DNA from 4 places in the Streptomyces sp. AK08-02 genome. Region 2 is predicted to be linked to each of the others. Evidence: riboswitches for the same ligand, from Rfam matches in the RefSeq annotation. Region 2 holds a riboswitch; each other region holds the start of a gene.
The links. Region 2 has a riboswitch for cyclic di-AMP ahead of PV734_RS13220 (M23 family metallopeptidase). Riboswitches for the same ligand answer to the same signal wherever they lie in the genome.

Region 1: another riboswitch for cyclic di-AMP. It lies ahead of PV734_RS14525 (transglycosylase SLT domain-containing protein); the one in region 2 lies ahead of PV734_RS13220 (M23 family metallopeptidase).
Region 3: another riboswitch for cyclic di-AMP. It lies ahead of PV734_RS18610 (LysM peptidoglycan-binding domain-containing M23 family metallopeptidase); the one in region 2 lies ahead of PV734_RS13220 (M23 family metallopeptidase).
Region 4: another riboswitch for cyclic di-AMP. It lies ahead of PV734_RS28475 (transglycosylase family protein); the one in region 2 lies ahead of PV734_RS13220 (M23 family metallopeptidase).

Annotation. Positions count from the first base shown of each region.
Region 1 covers NZ_JARAZV010000006.1:238,706-243,387, forward strand. The annotation lists gene PV734_RS14515 (DUF2092 domain-containing protein) at 1-148, opposite strand, end outside; gene PV734_RS14520 (polyprenyl synthetase family protein) at 429-1,439, opposite strand; cyclic di-AMP (ydaO/yuaA leader) riboswitch at 2,108-2,267, shown strand; gene PV734_RS14525 (transglycosylase SLT domain-containing protein) at 2,271-2,759, shown strand; gene PV734_RS14530 (HAD family hydrolase) at 2,846-3,667, opposite strand; gene PV734_RS14535 (NAD(P)-binding domain-containing protein) at 3,927-4,682, opposite strand, start outside.
Region 2 covers NZ_JARAZV010000005.1:455,069-459,750, reverse strand. The annotation lists gene PV734_RS13225 (PrsW family intramembrane metalloprotease) at 1-776, shown strand, start outside; gene PV734_RS13220 (M23 family metallopeptidase) at 902-1,969, opposite strand; cyclic di-AMP (ydaO/yuaA leader) riboswitch at 1,981-2,138, opposite strand; tRNA gene PV734_RS13215 (tRNA-Met) at 2,525-2,598, opposite strand; gene PV734_RS13210 (dihydrofolate reductase family protein) at 2,674-3,813, opposite strand; gene PV734_RS13205 (MarR family winged helix-turn-helix transcriptional regulator) at 3,876-4,412, shown strand; gene PV734_RS13200 (GTP cyclohydrolase II) at 4,551-4,682, shown strand, end outside.
Region 3 covers NZ_JARAZV010000008.1:232,759-237,440, reverse strand. The annotation lists gene PV734_RS18620 (SGNH/GDSL hydrolase family protein) at 1-764, opposite strand, end outside; gene PV734_RS18615 (DUF6250 domain-containing protein) at 887-1,606, opposite strand; gene PV734_RS18610 (LysM peptidoglycan-binding domain-containing M23 family metallopeptidase) at 1,776-2,735, opposite strand; cyclic di-AMP (ydaO/yuaA leader) riboswitch at 2,740-2,897, opposite strand; gene PV734_RS18605 (alpha-galactosidase) at 3,201-4,682, opposite strand, start outside.
Region 4 covers NZ_JARAZV010000014.1:98,256-102,937, forward strand. The annotation lists gene PV734_RS28465 (septum formation initiator family protein) at 1-403, opposite strand, end outside; gene eno (phosphopyruvate hydratase) at 653-1,939, opposite strand; gene PV734_RS28475 (transglycosylase family protein) at 2,301-3,029, opposite strand; cyclic di-AMP (ydaO/yuaA leader) riboswitch at 3,033-3,204, opposite strand; gene PV734_RS28480 (transglycosylase family protein) at 3,388-4,389, opposite strand; gene PV734_RS28485 (cytochrome P450) at 4,552-4,682, opposite strand, start outside.

The DNA of each region.
Region 1 (4,682 bases), on a different contig from region 2:
GTACCAGCCCGATCGTCGCGACCGTCAGACCGATCACCGCGGCCGGGGCGGCGTACCGCGCGGCCTTGCGGCGCCGGGACGGCACGTCCTCGGCCTCGATCTCGGCCTCGATCCGGTTCCCGGCCTTGGCCTCTTCGTACGGTGCCATGTGTGCCTTACCTCCGTCGTCGGCGGCGGCTGTCCGTCCCACACTTGTCCACCCTGAGCCGCCATTCTCACCCGAACCGGTGAGGAGTGGTTGGTTTCCATCTCACCAAATCCACGAGGAGGAATCGTCAGACCTTGGGCTCAACTCCATGTACTGCTACGGGATGACATCAGGAGGCGCAGCTTCCCCCGACCCCTAGGGGGCCGGCGCCCCACTCCCGGCGACGGGACGGGCCGAGACAGGGCAGGTGCGGTCAGGTGAGCGGGGCGGGGCGGACGCCTCAGCCGGCCCGGTGCACCACCGCGTCGCACATCTCCACCAAGGCGGCCTTGGCGTCGCACTCCACCAACGGCGCCAACGCGGCCCGCGCGTCCTCCGCGTACCGCACGGTGTCCCGACGGGCCTGCTCCAGCGCCGGGTGCGCCCGCAGTCGGGCCAGCGCCTCCGCGTGCCGGGCGTCGTCACTCAGGTCGGAGTCCAGCAACTCGCACAACGCGACGTCCTCGGCCAGCCCCAGCCGGGCCACCCGCTCCCGCAACCGCAGCACGGGCATGGTGGGAATGCCCTCCCGCAGATCCGTCCCGGGTGTCTTGCCCGACTCGTGGGAGTCGGACGCGATGTCCAGCACGTCGTCCGCGAGCTGGAAGGCGACCCCGAGCCGCTCCCCGTACTGGGTGAGCACATCCACGACACCGTCGTCGGCCCCGGACATCATCGCCCCGAACCGGCAGGCCACGGCCACCAGCGACCCGGTCTTCCCGCCCAGTACATCCAGATAGTGCTCGACGGGGTCCCGGCCGTCCGACGGTCCCGCCGTCTCCAGGATCTGCCCGGTCACCAGCCGCTCGAACGCCTCCGCCTGCACCCGAACCGCCTCGGGCCCGAGATCGGCGAGGATGTGCGAAGCCCGTGCGAACAGGAAGTCCCCGGTGAGGACCGCGACGGAGTTCCCCCAGCGTGTGTTGGCGCTGGGCACACCGCGACGCACCTCGGCCTCGTCCATGACGTCGTCGTGGTACAGCGTCGCGAGGTGGGTCAGCTCCACCACCACCGCGGACGGCACGATGCCCGGCGCGTGCCGGTCCCCGAACTGTGCCGCGAGCATCACGAGGAGTGGCCGGAACCGCTTCCCGCCCGCCCGTACGAGATGCTGCGCGGCCTCCGTGATGAAGGGGACCTCGCTCTTGGTGGCTTCGAGCAACCCTTCCTCGACAGCCGCCAATCCGGCCTGGACATCGGCTTCGAGAGCCTGGTCCCGCACGCTCAGCCCGAACGGCCCGACGACGGTCACGAGGGATCTCCTGTCTGCTGGTGTCTACTGGCGGTCACACGGTGTGTCGATAGATCGCTGCCATCACTCAAGTCAGCGTATCCGGTCATGTTTCGATCACCGCTAGCGCCCGCCCGTCCAGGCCAGGCGCTATCGGATCACGACCGGAATGTTTTTGATCAGTCCAAAGCATGGACATTTATAAACATCCCGCGCCCCGTAGGCGAGCACTCACGCGCATACGTCACCTCATCCCCACCGTTCACCGCGACCGTCACCACAACAACGTCACGTGGCGCGCCCGAGGTTCCGCCACCCACAACGCCTCACACCGTCGCGCAACGCCTCGCAATATCACGCAATGGACATGAGCATTCAAGTAACGCCAAATGCCCCAAAACCCTTGCTCATCGCACTCATGTCACGACTACCCCCGCTCCGTGATTCGAGTCACGCCCACGGGCACCCCCCTCCGCCCGCGCTTCGCAAACTACCCATTCGCTAAAGGCAAGTTGCCCTTCAGGCCCCATCTCCAACTTGCCCCTTTTATCCGCAATGGGCATCCCAAATGGGTAAGTCCTGCATTTCTGCCCCTTGTTCGATCCATGTGCTCTCGCATACGTTTCGCGCCACACCGGGCGGACCGCCGAATCCTGCCACCGCCCACAGAGCAGCAGACCCACCCACCCACATGACTCACGCAGGCAGGAGCGGGGGACCCAGGTAAGCCGCCGGTCCGGGCGTTCGCGCCGGACCGGCTCGGGGTGAAGCCGTGCGCCGACCGCGCGCCCGGCCGGGCATCTCCCGCCCGAACCCGACAGCTCACCTCGCAGGCGCCGGAGAGGACTCACCATGCCCGCACGAGGTCAGCACCACCGCGCGAGAAGCCTGCGCCGCCCGCTCACACTCACGCGCACACTCGCCATCACGGCCACGGCCGCCGCAGCCCTGGCCATCCCGGTCGTGACTGCGACGACGGCCTCGGCCGCACCTTCCGCCGCGTCCACAACGACGTACTACGCGAACAACCTGGACGGCTGGATCCGCGAATCGCTCGACATCATGGCGCAGCACGGCATCCCCGGAACGTACGACGGCATCTACCGCAACGTCATCCGCGAGTCGTCGGGCAACCCGTACGCCATCAACAACTGGGACTCGAACGCGGCAGCCGGAACCCCCTCCAAGGGCCTCCTCCAGGTCATCGACCCGACCTTCGCCGCGTACCACGTCGCCGGCACCTCGTACGACCCCTACGACCCGATCGCGAACATCACCGCCGCCTGCAACTACGCGGCGGCGCGCTACGGATCGATCGACAACGTGTTCGGGGCCTACTAGTCCGCCCCCTGGACCAGTGGCCGCCCAGGCCCGGTACACCCGGGCCTGGGCGGCACGGAGGGTGGGGCGGTCCGGTATCCCCAGGGCTACCGGACCGCTCCACCCTCGAACAGCCGCTCCAGCACCACCGCGATGCCGTCGTCCTCGTTCGAGAGGGTGACCTCGTCCGCCACGGCCTTCAGTTCGGGATGGGCATTGGCCATGGCAACTCCGTGGGCCGCCCAGTCGAACATCGGGATGTCATTGGGCATGTCACCGAAGGCGATGGTGGCCGCCGACGTCAGTCCGAGGTACTCGGCGGCCAGCGCGAGCCCCGTCGCCTTGGTGATGCCGCATGGCTGGAGTTCGACGGTGCCCGGCCCCGACATGGTGACCGTCGCGAGGGAACCGACCGCTCCGCGCGCCGCCGACGCCAACTCGTCGTCGGACAGGGACGGATGGCGCAGCAGTACCTTGCTGATGGGCTCGGCCCACAGGTCGTCCCGGTGCCGCACCCGTACGGCGGGCAGCGTCGGGTGCGGCATCAGATACCCCGGCTCGATGAGCGTGAGCCCGTCCACACCGTCCTGATCGACAGCGGCGTACACCTGCCCGACCTCGGCCTCGATCTTGCCGAGCGCGGTCTCCGCCAGCTCCTGGTCCAGGGTCACCGACCACAGCAGCCGGTCCGCACCGGCGTCGTACACCTGCGCTCCCTGACCGCACACCGCGAGCCCCCCGGCACCGAGGTCGTCGAGCAGCGGCCGGACTCTCGGCGCCGGCCGTCCCGTCACGACCAGATGCCGGGCGCCGGCGGCCGTGGCGAGCGCGAGCGCGGCCCGCGACCGGTCGGAGAGCGTGTCGTCGGCACGCAGAAGCGTTCCGTCCAGGTCGGTGGCGATAAGTGCGTATGCGGTGGGAGCGGCCATGATCCAGAGAATACGGATCGTTCGGCACCTCGGTATCCGCCCGAACCGGACGACGTACGGCATCCCGGCAGCAACAGCCCCCCGCGCCCGGGCCGGTTCCTGTCGCGACACCGGCCCGGGAAGGCACGATCAGCACAGCAGCGCCCCCGGGGCGAGTATCTGGGCACCGGGGCGGTCAGGGGTCTGGCAGGGGTGGGCGCGGCAAGCGTCGGCTACCACGCGGGGCGGGGCGGGGCGGGGCCGACACGGGCGGAGTGCCCTACCCGTGCGCCGCCGCCAGATGCCGCGCCAGCCTCGGAGAGGCGAACTCCGTTCCGCACACGAACCGCATCACCGGCCCGTACGAAGCGGCCGCCGGCAACCCCGTGAAGTACAACCCGGGTACGGATGACACATACCCGGCCCCGAGCCTCGGCGTCCCCCTGCTCACCGCCAGCTCCATACGCAGCTCATGTCCGAGAAAGTCCATCGCGGCGATGTCGACGCGGTAGCCGGTCGCGGCTATCACATGGTCGGCCGACAAGTCCCGTATACGGCCGCCGGGTTCCTCGACCGTCAGCACCGGGTGCCCCCCGACGAAGCCCACTCCGCTCCCCGAACCGTCCCCTTTCTGCGCACCCTTGGCGCCCTGCGTACCCTCCGCCTCAGCCGCTCCCGCGACCTCCATAGCCCCCGTGACTCCCGCGACTCCCGCGACTCCCGCCCGGACGATCCGTGCGACCTCGCTCACCTGCACCTCGCCCTCGAACCGGTCGCGCAGCCACCACGCACCGAGCGGTCCGAGAACCCGGCGGACCAGATAGTGGCGAGCCCGGGCCGGGAGATAGCGGTAGGGGTGCGGATAGTAGGTGAGGGCCCAGAGCGACCACGCGTTGCCGAACGGCGACTCGGGCCGCAGCCTCGGCTGCTGCCAAGGGGGCGCGCCGAAGGCGACCCGACCGCTCCCCCGCGACACCACCCGTACCCGTGCTCCCGCCTCCGCCGCCAGTGCCGCCGTCTCCAGCGCGGACTGGCC
Region 2 (4,682 bases):
CCGACCAGCTCACCGGAGACAGCGGCATCGCCTCGGTCACCGCGGCGACCTTCTTCGTCCGCGTGGTCATGTCACCGTTCGCGCACCCCCTGTTCACGGTCCTCACCGGCATCGGGTTCGGTATCTCCGCCCTCTGGGGCGAGCGTCGGCCCGTCCGCCGGGTGCTGCTGCCGCTGACCGGACTGCTGCTCGCGATGAGCATGCACGCCTTCTGGAACGGCTCGTCGACCTTCGGGGAGTACGGGTTCATCGCGGTGTACGCCGCCTTCATGGTGCCCGCGTTCGGCCTTCTCACCTGGCTGGTCATCTGGACCCGCCAGCGCGAACTGCGTACCGTGCGCGCCGAGTTGCCCGCGTACGCGCTGGCCGGCTGGCTGGCACCGGCCGAGCCGTACGCCCTCGGCTCGATGCGCGCCCGCCGGCTGGCCCGCGTGTACGCCCGCCGCCATCTGGGCAGGCCCGCGGCCCGCGCGGTGGCGCAGTACGAGGCGTACGCCACCTCACTCGCGTTCCTGCGCCACCGGGGGCGCCTCGGCCGCGCGGGCGCCGACTTCGTCGTCCGGGAGCAGGAGCTGCTGGGCGAGCTGTGGGAGCGCAGAGCGGTGGCCCGCCCTGCCCTGGACCACGCGGCCCGCGCCATCGCACCGGCCCCCGCTCCCGCACCGCCGGTCACCTGGCCGCCGTACCCCTCGTACAACCACGTCTACGGCCAGAACCGCCCCGCCTACAACCCGTACCCGTACCCGGACCCGGCCTACAACCCGTACCGCTCGTAGCAGGATTCCCACCAGGATCGAACAACGAAAAACCGGTAGCCCTGACGCAGACGATCAAGCGTCAGGACTACCGGTGAGAGACCGGGGAAGACGACTCCTACGGGTCGCCTCCCGAGGGTCGATTCCTACGGGTTGAGGCCCATGCTCCGCAGCCACGCCATCGGGTCGATGCCGGCACTGTCCGAGCTGCTGGTGTGCACCTCCAGGTGGAGGTGGGCCCCGGTGACGTTGCCGGTGGCGCCGACGCGGCCGATGACGTCACCCGTGGCGACCTTCTGGCCGACGCTGACGTTGATCGACGACTGGTGGGCGTACCAGAGCTCGGTGCCGTCGTCGAGGGTGAGGATGGTGCGGTAGCCGTAGGAGCCGCTCCAGCCCGCCTCGGTGACCGTGCCGCTGTGGATCGCCTTGAGGGGCGTGCCGGTGGGCGCGGCGAAGTCGAGGCCGGTGTGGTAGCCGGAGGACCACAGCGAGCCGGCCTGGCCGAACGTCGAGGTGATCGTGTACGAGGAGGTCGGCAGCGTGTACTGCTTGGCGAGCGAGGCGAGACGTGCGGCCTCCACCTTCGCCGCGGCGGCCTCCGCGATCTTCTTCTTCTCGGCGGCGACCTTGGCCGCGGCCTCCCGCTTCACCTTGGCGGCCTCGGCGGCGGCCTTCCTCGCGGCGGCGTCCTGGGCGGCCTGCTGGACCTTGGCCTCGGCCTGGTCCTTCTGCTGCTCGGCCTGGAGGATGATGCGGCTGCGCAGGGCCTCGCCGGCGTCGCTGGTGCCCTGCTCGGTCTCCTCGGGAGTCACGCCGACGCTGCTGAGCGCGGTGGCGGAGCCCTTGGGCTCGTCGTCCGAGTCGTCGTGCGTGAAGGGCGAGCCGACCGAGGGCAGGTCGGGGATGGAGATGGAGACCGGCGGCTTGCCGGTCTGCGCGGTGGCCATGCCGGCCCCGCCGACAGCGGCTATGACGCCGACGCCGAGAACAGTGGAGCTGCGGGCGAGTCCTCCGCCGCCGCGCTGCTTGCCTACGCGGTGCCGACCGCGGACCGGACGAGTGGTGTCCGCGCTGGGATTCCACTCCTCCCAGGGGCCCTCGTCGGTGCGGCGGCTGCCGAAGCCGAAGGTCGGGATCTTGCCGTCCTCGGTCTCGCTGGTGCGCCGGTTCGGCACGGAGGGGGCTGCTGGGGCGGGCGGGTTTGACGCCACGTGGGCGTGCTCCTTTCCTTCCTTCTCGCCTACCGGGTTAGCTGACGGGTTCGGAGCAGGAAGGTCTCCTACGCGCGTATACCTGCCGTGTTGCCACGGAGGCGGACGAGCGATTCACCCCAAGGTGGTGGTTCCCCGGTTCCCTTGCGGGATTAGGCACTTGCGCACGGAGCCGACTCTTGTGACGGCTGGGACTACCGCGCTGCGTTATCGAACGTTAATAGACCTGGCCACCGGATTCCAAGCTGTTCCCGTTGATCGTTAATCCTTTTCCCGAGGACTTTCTGGGTCACCACCGGTGAAAATCGGGCGAGTTGACCATGCCCTAAGTGACTGCCGAGTTTTGACGGAGTGTCAGATGTCGTCGGATGTTGGGCGGAACGAGATCGTTCGCTCACCCTTGGTGACAGGCTTGGTGGCAGGCTTGATGACAGGCGATGGCGGCCGACCGTCGACGCGCGTAACAAGCGAGCCGTAACGAGCAAGCTGGGTCGGGGCACAAACGACTCAGGGCCGGAAAACCACTTTCGTGGTTTTCCGGCCCTGGGCCTTCAGTAGCGGGGACAGGATTTGAACCTGCGACCTCTGGGTTATGAGCCCAGCGAGCTACCGAGCTGCTCCACCCCGCGCCGCTGAACACAACTATACGCCATTCGCGGGGCCTCGATCACCAGCCTCGGTCCGGGGTCCGCGGAGGCGGCACGTCAGCCGGGCAGGTGGGCGTTGGGAGCCTTGGCCCGCTCCGCGAACTCGGGGAGTACGACGACCTCGACGCCCTCCCCGGAGAGCAGGCCGTTCCCGTCCGCCGCCACCACGAAGGTGTCCGGCTCACGCCAGGCGGTCACCACCCGGCGGACGCCCGCGTCGAGGATCAGCCGGGCACAGGGGGCGGGGCGGGAGGCACGGCGGGCACAGGGCTCCAGGCTGCTGTAGACGGTGGCCGTCGGGAGCCGGGGGTCGGCCGGGTCGAGCTTCGCGAGCGCGGACTCCTCGGCGTGCACGACCGGGTCGCCGCCCTCCCGGGAGTGCCCGCGCGCCAGTTCCGTACCGTCGGAGGCCACCACCACCGCCCCCACACTGAACGCCGTTCGCGACGGCGGACACAGTTGGGCCAGTTCGCACGCCAGTGCCAGCCAGTGCCGGTCGGCGGCGGAGGCGAGCGGGCCGGCGCCGGGGGCGGTGGGCTCGTACCGCATCAGGACGACGTCCTCGATACGGCGCGTCTCCGTGAGCCGGAGCCGGCCGCCCTGGTAGCCGCCGGGGCCGAAGAGGCGGGGGGCGCCGGGGTCGCCGACGAAGAGGGGCGCGAGGACGAGCTGGAGTTCGTCGGCGAGGCCCTGCCGGAGGAGCTGGGTGTGGACGGTGCCACCGCCCTCGACCATGAGGCGCCGGACACCCCGTACGTCATGCAGGTGTTCGAGAAGGGCTCGCCAGTCGAGCGTGCCGGGGCCCAGGGCCACGATGGCGACATCGGCGCCCAGGCCGGCCCGCCGGGCCTGTTCGGCGCCCTTGTCCGTCGTGTACACGACCTTCTCGCCGCCCGTGTGCCAGAAGTTGGCCGCCGGGTCCAGCTCCCCCGATCCGCTCACGGTCACCTTGAGCGGATACTCGGGCTGTCCGGCCGCCAGCCGCGCTGCCCGCCGCTCGGGCGAGTTGACCAGGAGACGCGGATTGTCGGCGCGGATGGTGCCGGCGCCGACGAGGATGGCGTCACTGGCCGCCCGTACCTCGTCGACACGGTCGAAGTCGGCGGGGCTGGAGAGCAACAGCCGCTCGGGGCCGGTGTCGTCCAGGTAGCCGTCGAGAGAGACGGCGGCGGACAACAGGACGTACGGGAGGGGCATGGGGCACTCTCTTCTTGACCGGCGAGCTTGGTTCAAGTTTTAAACAAACCTACACTGGTGTCATGACGACCCGCTGGCTCACCCCCGAGGAGCAGCGCGCGTGGCGCGCGTACGTCGCGGCCTCCCTGCTTCTGGAGGACGCGCTCGACCGGCAGCTCCAGCAGGACGCCGGGATGCCACACCTCTACTACACGATCCTGGCCTATCTCTCCGAGACGCCCGAGCGGCGGCTGCGCATGACCGATCTCGCCGAGAGGCTGAAGATCACGCGCAGCCGGCTGACGTACGCGGTGGCCAGGCTGGAGAAGGACGGTCACGTCCGGCGCGAGGCCTGCAAGTGGGACAAGCGGGGGACGGTCGCCGCGCTGACCGAGGAGGGCATGGCGGTGCTGGAGCGCACCGCCCCGGGGCATGTGGCCACGGTCCGCGCCGCCCTCTTCGACCATCTGACCCCGGAGCAGGTGGGCCAGCTGGAGGAGATCGGTACGCGGATCGAGCGGGCGCTCCAGGGGGACGGGACGGAGTCGGCACCGGAAGGCCTGCCCTGGCTGCGCAGGTCGTCGCCCTCGTGCGGCGGCGCCGACGGCCCCGACACGTGAGGGCCGCCACAATCCCATTGCTTTAACTTTGAAGCATGGGATAGGGTCACTCTTCGAACGAGGATCTGCTTCAAATCTGAAGCAAAGCTGAGCAGGAGCAGATCCGGAGGATCGATCAGACCGACCCGGGAGCCCCGCATGCCCGACTTCACCGCCGCCACCCAGCGCTCCCGTGTCCGGGTACCGCTCCGCTTCCACGACGGCTACAGCGTCGACACCGAACTGGTCACCTTCCACGGCCTGACCGACGGCCAGGAGCACCTGGCGGTC
Region 3 (4,682 bases), on a different contig from region 2:
CTCTTGATGTCGTCGGGTGACAGGTGCCCCTTGGCCGTCACGGTGTCCCCGGACGACTCGCCCCTCAGCCGCCGCCCGATCCACGGGACCAGGTACTCGCGGGCCCAGTGGACGTCGTCACGGCGGATCTCCAAGGTGCCCCGGGGAGGCAGCGGCGGCCACGGCTGGTCCGGGTCGGCCGGGATTTCGAGGCCGAGGATCTGCCCCGCGCGCAGCGCCACGCGCGTGTGGCCCTCCGCCGACAGATGGAGCCGGTCGCCGTCCCAGGCCCTGCGGTCCTGGATGGTCTTCAGGGACCACAGGTCGAGCACCGGACAGTTGTACCGGTCGGCGATGGCCCGCAGGTGTCCGTTGTACGTGGCGATCTTGCCGCGCATGTGCTTCAGGACGGGGACGTTGCGGGTGTCGAACCCGGTCGTCACCATGACCGTGCCGACCTCCGAGGTGAGGCCGATCACCGCCCGCTCGAACCGCTCGGCGACCTCGTCCGGGTCGCTGCCGGGCCGGATGATGTCGTTGCCGCCCGCGCAGAAGGAGACCAGGTCCGGCGCCTGCTCCCTGGCGAGGGGAAGCTGCTCGGCCACGATCTGGTCGAGCAGCCTCCCGCGTACCGCGAGGTTCGTGTAGTCGAAGTCGCCCTCGGGGCGCCGGTCTGCGAGCAGAACCGCGAAGCGGTCCGCCCAGCCGACGAACGCCCCGTCGGGGCCGGGGTCGCCGACGCCCTCGGTGAAGCTGTCCCCCACCGCCACGTACGACCCGATCACCGCTCTGCTGTCATTTTTCGAATCGTCTGCCACATCGGCCCATGATTCACCTTCCGATGTGAGCTACGCGACCGTAGGAAGGGGTTGACGCGCGGTGAGATAAGCCACTTGCCAAGTGTTGGTCAACCCGGAATAACGGGGACCCGCAGCTCACGGACACTGAAGTCGGTGATCCTGAAGTGGCTCCAGGTCGTACGGAAGGCAAAGTGCCCACTGGTGTACGGGTCCTGGTCGCTGTAGTCGAAGACGAGCCGCCCGTTGTTCCACCAGCGAACCGTGGATCCGGCCGAGACGATCCGAACCCGATGCCGTTGGTTCGCGACGAGCAGCGGCTCCGTGTAGTCGTAGACCAAGGGGCGCACTCCGGCCTCGCCGACGTAACGGCGCAGCCGGGTCGTGGTGTTGGTGTTGGCGCCGTAGCCGACGTAGTACGTCTTGAGGTAGTCGTACTCCGCGAGGGCGCCGCTGCGCGCGGTGGCGAACAGGTCGTCCGGGGAGCGTACGTCGACGGCGTTCCAGAAGTTGTTCAGGTCGGAGACCCGGTCGTGCGCCCCGCCCGCCGAGACCGGCGTCGCCGTGTACTCGATGACGTACGGACCGCGCAGCCCGCGCCTGAACCAGATGGTCGCGCCGCTGGGTACGTCGACCTCCAGGACACCTCGGACCGCCGTGACGCTGCCGCCGTCCTGGAGTTCGACGGCCCACTGGCCGAGGCCGTGCCGGAAGTCGTCGCGGGCGAGGAGGCGTCCGCACGTGGCGGCATCGGCGCGCGCGGCCGGGGCGAGCGCGGTGAGTGCCGCGCCCGCGGCCAGGGTTCCGAAGGCTCTGCGAGTGGTCGTCACGAGGCGGCTCCTTGTGAGGGGAAAGCGCTTGCGCGGATGGGGAGTTCACTATCACACCCGCACGCGCGGACATGAACACGCCGAAGGCCGGACCCCGGGATCGGGGTCCGGCCTTCGGTCGATGTGCTCGGTGAACAGCCTCGACTGACGTCCGTGCGGGAGGTGTGCGTCAGCCGACGGCAACACCCTTCGAGCGGAGGTAGCCGACCGGGTCGATGTCGGATCCGTAGTCCGGAGTGGTGCGGATCTCGAAGTGGAGGTGAGGTCCGGTCACGTTGCCCGTGGCACCGGAGAGACCGATCTGCTGACCCTCGCTCACGCTCTGGCCGGCCGAGACGGAGAGCTGGGAGAGGTGGGCGTACTGGGCGTAGTAGCCGTCGGCGAGCTGGATGACGACCTGGTTGCCGTACGCACCGCCCCAGCCCGCGGAGACGACGGTGCCGGCGCCGACCGCCTTGAGGGAGGTGCCGGTCGGGACGACGAAGTCGACGCCCGTGTGGTATCCGCTGGACCACATGCTGCCCGCCACGCGGTAACCGGTGCCGATGGTGGCGCCGGTCACGGGGAGGGTGAAGCCGCTGGAGCTGCTGGTGTCGGCGGCCTCGGTGGTCGTGGAGGTCTCGGCCGTCGCGCTCTCGGCGGCAGGCTTGGAATCCGTCTTCCGCGTGGACGTCGAGGAGGACGAGGGAGCCGCGGAGGACGAGGAGGTCGACGCGGCCTTCTTGCCGATCGTCAGCTTCAGACCGGGGTGGATCAGGCTCGGGTCGGCACCGATGGCGGTCCGGTTGTCCGAGTAGAGCTTCTGCCAGCCACCGCTGACGCTCTCCTCCTGGGCGATCTTCGAGAGATAGTCGCCGGCCCGGACCGCGTAGGTCCTGACGCTCGCCTTCTTCGCCGCGGCGGACTTTTCGGTCTTTGCCGTCTGCACGGAAACGGAATCGGCCGTTACGGACTTGGCCGTTTCCGAAAGCGACTGAACAGCCTGAGTCGTGGACTCCGCCGTGGCCGCGTGGGCGCCGGTGGCTCCCAGCAACGGCAGGGCGAGAGCCGCTCCGCCGGTTCCGGCGACGGCTATCGAGCGAGTGAATCGCTGGGACTTCGGACGGCGGTGCTTACCCTTCGCGGGCATGACGAATTCCTCTCCGTCGCCTGCGAGGTGAGCTGTCGGGTGCGGACTGGAGATGTCCGGCCACGCCTGAACGTGACTTAACCCCAAGCCTGTTCCAGAGACCGGAACAGGCGTTCTACCTGTGGGTCCCCCGCTCCTGCCGTACTCGGGTGTTCGATGCGGGCTCCGGGCGGCGGCAGGATTGGGCGTCCGTCCGGATTGGTGGCGAACGTAAGCGACCAAGACGCACGGAAACAAGCCTCAGGTTCCCTGTGTACGGGTTTCCTGTGATCCTCCCCGGAATTTCCGGTCACTGTCCGTGAATTCCGGATCTGTCAGCCCCTCGAACTTCCTTTAATCACGCCGAAATTACGTGAACATGACGGCGACACACCGTCACGAATATGACGCTGCTCACGCACCGGATTCACAGCAACCCCCATTTCCCGGCGAGTTGGAATTAAGGCGCTATAACGGACAGAAGCATCAGATGCGACGCAGTCGGAAAACTGCCGCATCAAGGTCACCCTTCAGCCCGGTTCGCAAGCCGCGATGCAGCAGCACCGCCCCTCTGTGAATTTCGCCCGTTTCGCGGCATTCGTACGTCGCCGACGGGTCGAGCCCGCGCAGCCGCAGCGCCGGAAGCGGCTCACCGTGGTGCTGCGCCTGGAGCCATGCGAGGACGACGGTCTCGTCCCCGAGCACGTACTGCACCGCGCTCAGTCCACCGGTCGGCCGCCGCAGCCGGTAGAGGTCGCCGCGCTGTACGACGGGCCGGATCTCCTTGTAGAGCCCCACCCACTCCCCGGCCTCGGTCAGCTCCTCCTCCGTCCACCGGGCGAGGTCGCCACCGACGCCGAGCACCCCGGCCATCGCACTGACGAACCGGAACCGCAGGGAGCTGATCCGGCCGTTGAGCTGGGTGTTCGGACTGTCCGTGACCCAGGCGGCCATGACCCGCGCCGGATGGATCTGGCTGAAACCCTCCTGGATGGCGAGGCGGTCCAGCGGGTCCGTATTGTCGGAGGTCCACACCTGGTCCGTACGGGCGAGGACACCCAGGTCGATCCGGCCACCGCCGCCGGAGCAGGACTCGAAGGCCACCCCGGGGTGGGCCGCCCGCAGCCGGTCCAGCAGGGCGTACAGCCCGTGCACGTGGTCGACCCACAGACGCTGGGGGTAGTCCTCGCCCGGCCAGCCGGCGTCGGTGAAGCAGCGGTTGAAGTCCCACTTCACGTAGTCGATCGGGGCGCTGGAGAGCAGCCCGTCGAGCTGCTGCCAGAGGTACTCGCGGACATCCTCACGGGCGAGGTTCAGGACGAGCTGGTTGCGGAACTCCGTCCGCTTCCGTCCCGGCTGGAACTGCACCCAGTCGGGGTGCGCGCGGTACAGGTCACTGTCGGGGTTGACCATCTCCGGCTCGACCCAGATGCCGAACCGCATACCGAGCGCGTGCACGTACTCGGCGAGCGGTCTGACACCCGCCGGGAAGCGGTCCGGGTTCGGCGTCCAGTCACCGAGACCGGCCCGGTCGCTGGTGCGGGCCCCGAACCAGCCGTCGTCCACGACGAACAGCTCGACACCGATCGCGGCGGCCCGCCGGGCCAGCGTCCCCTGCTGCTCCTCGGAGATGTCGAACTCCGTGGCCTCCCAGGAGTTGTAGAGCACGGGCCGGTCCCGGTCCGCGTCGGGGACGACGAAGGCGCGCTGGTACGTGTGCCACGCCCGGCTCGCCCCGCCGTGCCCGGAGTCGGTCCACAGCCCCGCGAAGACGGGCGTGGTGAAGGACTCGCCCGCCGCCAGCCGCAGCAGCCCCGAGTCGTCGTATCCGGCGCCGCCGGTGATCTGCACGCGCGCGTCGGGCAGTTGGGCGACGGCGATCCGCCAGGAGCCGGACCAGCCGAGCGCGCACGCGTACACCTCGCCGTGCTCCTCGGTCGCTTCGGTGTCGAGCGCCACCCAGGGCAG
Region 4 (4,682 bases), on a different contig from region 2:
CGCCCAGGTCGACGCGCGACTGCTTCGCCGCGTCCGGGTCGATCACGACGTAGCCGGTCTCGCCCGGCATCACGTAGTGCAGCCGCTGCCTGATCTGCTGTTGCGCGTACGCGTCGTCCTGCCAGCGTGCCTTCAGGTCGCGCAGTTGCTCGACCCGCCGGCTGGCCTGGTCGCGCTCGCGCTCCAGGTCGGCGATGTCGGCGCGCTGGGAGACGTACTGCCTTATCGGGTAGGCGAGGGCCACGATCAGCGAGCAGAGCACCAGGACGAGCAGGGCCGCCCGGCCGGTCAGGCGGGAGCGGCGGGCCTGGCGCTTGGTCTGCGAACGGTAGACGCGGGCCGCCGTCTGCTCGCCGAGCAGCTTGATCCTGGTCGCGGTGGAGAACCGGTCCCGGTTGGTCACTGATGCTCACCTCGCAGCTCTACGCCGGTCACGCCCGCGCGACTGCGTCCTTTCGGCCGGGGGTCCGGGGGTCGTCCCCCGGGAAGGCCCGGTACGGCCATGGTCCCCGCCTCCCGTTCACACGCGCGTACGTCCCCGCACACGGTACGGGACCGGATACGGGGACGTACGTACGACTGGCTATGCCTTAGCCCGGGAAGGCTCAGCCCTTGCTGTGCCCGTGGTCCGCAGAGCGGACGTGGGGAAGGCTCAGCCCTTGAAGCGCGGGAAGGCCGAGCGGCCGGCGTAGACCGCCGCGTCGTCGAGGATCTCCTCGATGCGCAGGAGCTGGTTGTACTTGGCGACGCGGTCCGAGCGGGCCGGGGCGCCGGTCTTGATCTGGCCGCAGTTCACCGCGACGGCGAGGTCGGCGATGGTGACGTCCTCGGTCTCGCCGGAGCGGTGGGACATCATGCACTTGAAGCCGTTGCGCTGGGCCATCTCGACGGCGTCCAGGGTCTCGGTCAGCGAGCCGATCTGGTTGACCTTGACGAGCAGGGCGTTGGCGCTGCCCTCCTCGATGCCACGGGCGAGGCGCTCCGGGTTGGTGACGAAGAGGTCGTCGCCGACGATCTGGACCTTGTCGCCCAGCTTGTCGGTGATGGTCTTCCAGCCGGCCCAGTCGTCCTCGTACAGCGGGTCCTCGATGGAGATGAGCGGGTACGCGGAGACGAGCTCCTCGTAGTACTCGGTCATCTCGGCGGCCGTGCGGGACTTGCCCTCGAACTCGTACTTGCCGTCCTTGTAGAACTCGGACGCGGCGACGTCGAGCGCGAGGCCGATCTGCTCGCCGGGGACGTAACCGGCCTGCTTGATGGCCTCGATGATGAGGTCGAGCGCGGCGCGGTTGGACTCCAGGTTCGGGGCGAAGCCGCCCTCGTCGCCGAGGCCGGTGGACAGGCCCTTGGTCTTCAGCACCTTCTTGAGGGTGTGGTAGATCTCCGCACCCCAGCGCAGCGCCTCGGAGAAGGACTCCGCGCCGATCGGGGCGATCATGAACTCCTGGATGTCGACGTTGGAGTCCGCGTGGGAGCCGCCGTTGAGGATGTTCATCATCGGAACGGGCAGCAGGTGCGCGTTCGGGCCGCCGAGGTAGCGGAAGAGGGGCAGGTCGCTGGCCTCGGAGGCGGCGTGGGCGACGGCGAGGGAGACGCCGAGGATGGCGTTGGCGCCGAGGGAGCCCTTGTTGTCGGTGGCGTCCAGGTCGAACATGGCCTGGTCGATCAGGCGCTGCTCGGTGGCGTCGTAGCCGACGAGCTCCGGGCCGATCTGCTCGATGACGGCGAGGACGGCCTTCTCGACACCCTTGCCGAGGTAGCGGTTGGGGTCACCGTCGCGCAGCTCGATGGCCTCGAAGGCTCCGGTGGAGGCGCCGGACGGGACGGCGGCACGACCGGTGCTGCCGTCATCGAGGCCGACCTCGACCTCGACGGTGGGGTTGCCTCGCGAGTCGAGGATTTCCCGGGCTACGACGACGTCGATGGACGGCACGAGCATCTCCTTTTATGGAATGTGACGCGGGTACGCGGGGCTGCTGAGGCCTCACGGGTACGGGGCCGCGGCGGCTCCGCGTTGATGAGCCTAACCGGCTCGGGGGGATCGGCCAGCCGTCCGACCACCCCATGGACGGAACACGAACGGAACCGAGGGTAAACATTGTTCCTCAGGGAAACAAAAAGCCCCGCCCCGGTGCGTACGGGGGAACACGCACCGGAGCGGGGAGCCCGTGGGGGACGGGGGTGACCCTCACGAGGTCTTCACTATGGAAGGCACGGATGTGAGGGCGCTGTGGTTCACCTTCGAGCGGACTGTACTTCGAGCGGCCTGTCCGCCCCTGGGATCGGCTTTCGACCCTGGGTCAGCTGAGGTGCAGCTGCTGGCCCGGGAAGATGAAGTCGGCGTCGTCGATGATGTCCTTGTTCAGCTGGAAGAGCTTCTGCCAGCCGCCCTTGACGTGGTGCGCCTCGGCGATCGCGCTGAGGCTGTCGCCCTTGACGACCTTGTACTCGCCGTCACCCTTCTTGACCTTCTTGCCGGTCGGGGTGGTGACGGTCTTCTTCGCGGCGGGCCGCTCCTGCGAACGGGAGGCCTGCTGGTTGCCGGTGGAGCGGGTGGAGGTCTCGCTGGAGCCGCTGGAGCTGGAGCCGCCGGACGAGTTGTTGTTGCTCGAACCCGTGCTCGTACCGCTGCCGCTGCTCGAACCGCCGTCGTAGGACGCGCTGGACAGGCCCGTGCCGCAGACCGGCCAGGCACCCTTGCCCTGGCCCGCGAGGACCTTCTCGGCGATGGTGATCTGCTGGGACTTCGAGGCCTGGTCGGCGGTGCCGGCGTATGCCGTGCCGCCGTACGCGGCCCAGGTCGAGGCGGAGAACTGCAGGCCGCCGTAGTAGCCGTTGCCGGTGTTGATGGACCAGTTGCCGCCGGACTCGCACTGGGCGACGGTGTCCCACTCGGCGGAGGTGGCGGCGGAGGCGGAGCCGGCCGCCAGCAGCGGAGCGGCGACAGCGGCACCGGTCACGCCGGCGATGGCGACGACGCGGGTGGCCTTGGACGGACGACGGTGCTTGCCCTTACCGGAAAACAGCATGAAAGATCCCCTCACCGACGCCTGCGAGGTGAGCTGTCGGGTTCGGGCCGGTTGAGTTGCCCGGCCGTACGCCCCTGTCGGGCGGCGTACGGCTTCACCCCGAGCCGCTCCGGACAACTGCCCGGTGCGGCACCTACCTTGGGTCCCCCGCTCCTGCCTACGGCGCTTGACGCGACGACTGTTCCCGTTCGGCCGTTGGCAGGATTCGGCGTTGCGACCGGCGGGGCCCACTGTGGCGGGCGATGACGACCGTAAACAGCTGATCCGATGAAATACAAAGACGATCAGGGCTTCTGAGACCTATCTCTCACCGCATCGATAACGGACATTCAGCGTGAAAACAGGACGTGAACTTCGGTTAGTTTTGCCCGGGTTCGCTACCTACCGCAAGGATCTGACCGGGGAGAACGAGGCCCGAGCTCGCGTCAAGGAAGGCGTCGCTCCCGGCGGTGGATTCGGACTGCTCGCCGACGAGATCCAGAGAGCCGGTGACGTCCCATAGGGCGTCTCCGATGCTCGCCGCGTACGACCCCTCGGCCTTGCCGCGGTGACGGCCGGTACCGGCAGAGGTCTCGGTACTGCCCGCACCGCTCACCTTTTCTGCCTTCTGACCTGATTTGCCAGCATCCCCACCCTTTGCTGCTCCTCCGGGTGAACTGTCGCCTTCCTTCGAACCGTTCGCACCGGGCGACGAGGTGGAAGGGGACGGCGAGGTGGCCGACCCGGCCGAGTCACCGGCGTCGGCGGAGCCGGTGGTCGCCCCGCCGGACGGCGTCGGGGACGGCGACGAGTCCGAACCCCCGGTCAGCGCCGAGGAGCCGGTGGAGGGGGACCCCGAGGGCGTGGGCGACGCCGAGGTCGAGGAGGAGGAAGAGGAGTCCGACCCCGAGCCCGCGATCACTCCCAGGCCCAGACCCGAGACATCACCCTTGTCCGCATCGGCGTCATCCCCGGCCACACCGGTGTCGACGTCGGCCGAGCCGGTGTCCTTGCCGAGCCCGGACAGCAGCGCGCAGGCCTCCCAGGCGCCGGCGCCCTGGTCGGCGAGGATCTTCTCGCCGACGGCTATCTGCTGCGAGCGGCTGGCCTGGTCGGCGCTCGGGGCGAAGGAGAGACCGCCGTACTTCTCCCAGTCCGCCTGGGTCAACTGGAGCCCGCCGTAGTACCCGTTGCCGGGGTTGGCACTCCAGGAGCCGCCGCTCTCGCACTCCGCGACCCGGTCCCAGGTGGTGCCACTGGCCGCGCTGGCGCCGGTCGCGCCGAGCAGCGGGATGGCGATGGCGGAGCCGGCGACGCCGGCCGAGACGAGCAGCGCCGGGGCCTGGCGGGGGCGACGGTGACGACCGTTCCCGGAGAGCATGGGGTTGCCTTTCGCGAGACAGCGGGGACCAGTGCGACGCGTGATGCCGGGCATCGCACTGGTGCACGAACGTAGCCGCAGGCGATCGCCAGTCACAAGTTCATGCCGCAGAGATCACGTGAAGATCACATTGTTGAGGGAGTGTCACCTTCTCGTGATCTTCTACGGTGCCGCCGGCAAGGTCTGGCCGGATTCGTGCACCGGCGTGAACTCGACGGGCAGGGTGCGCAGTCCACGCATGATGAGCCCGCCCCGCCATCGCAACTCGGCCGGATCCGCGGCGAGTCGCAGGT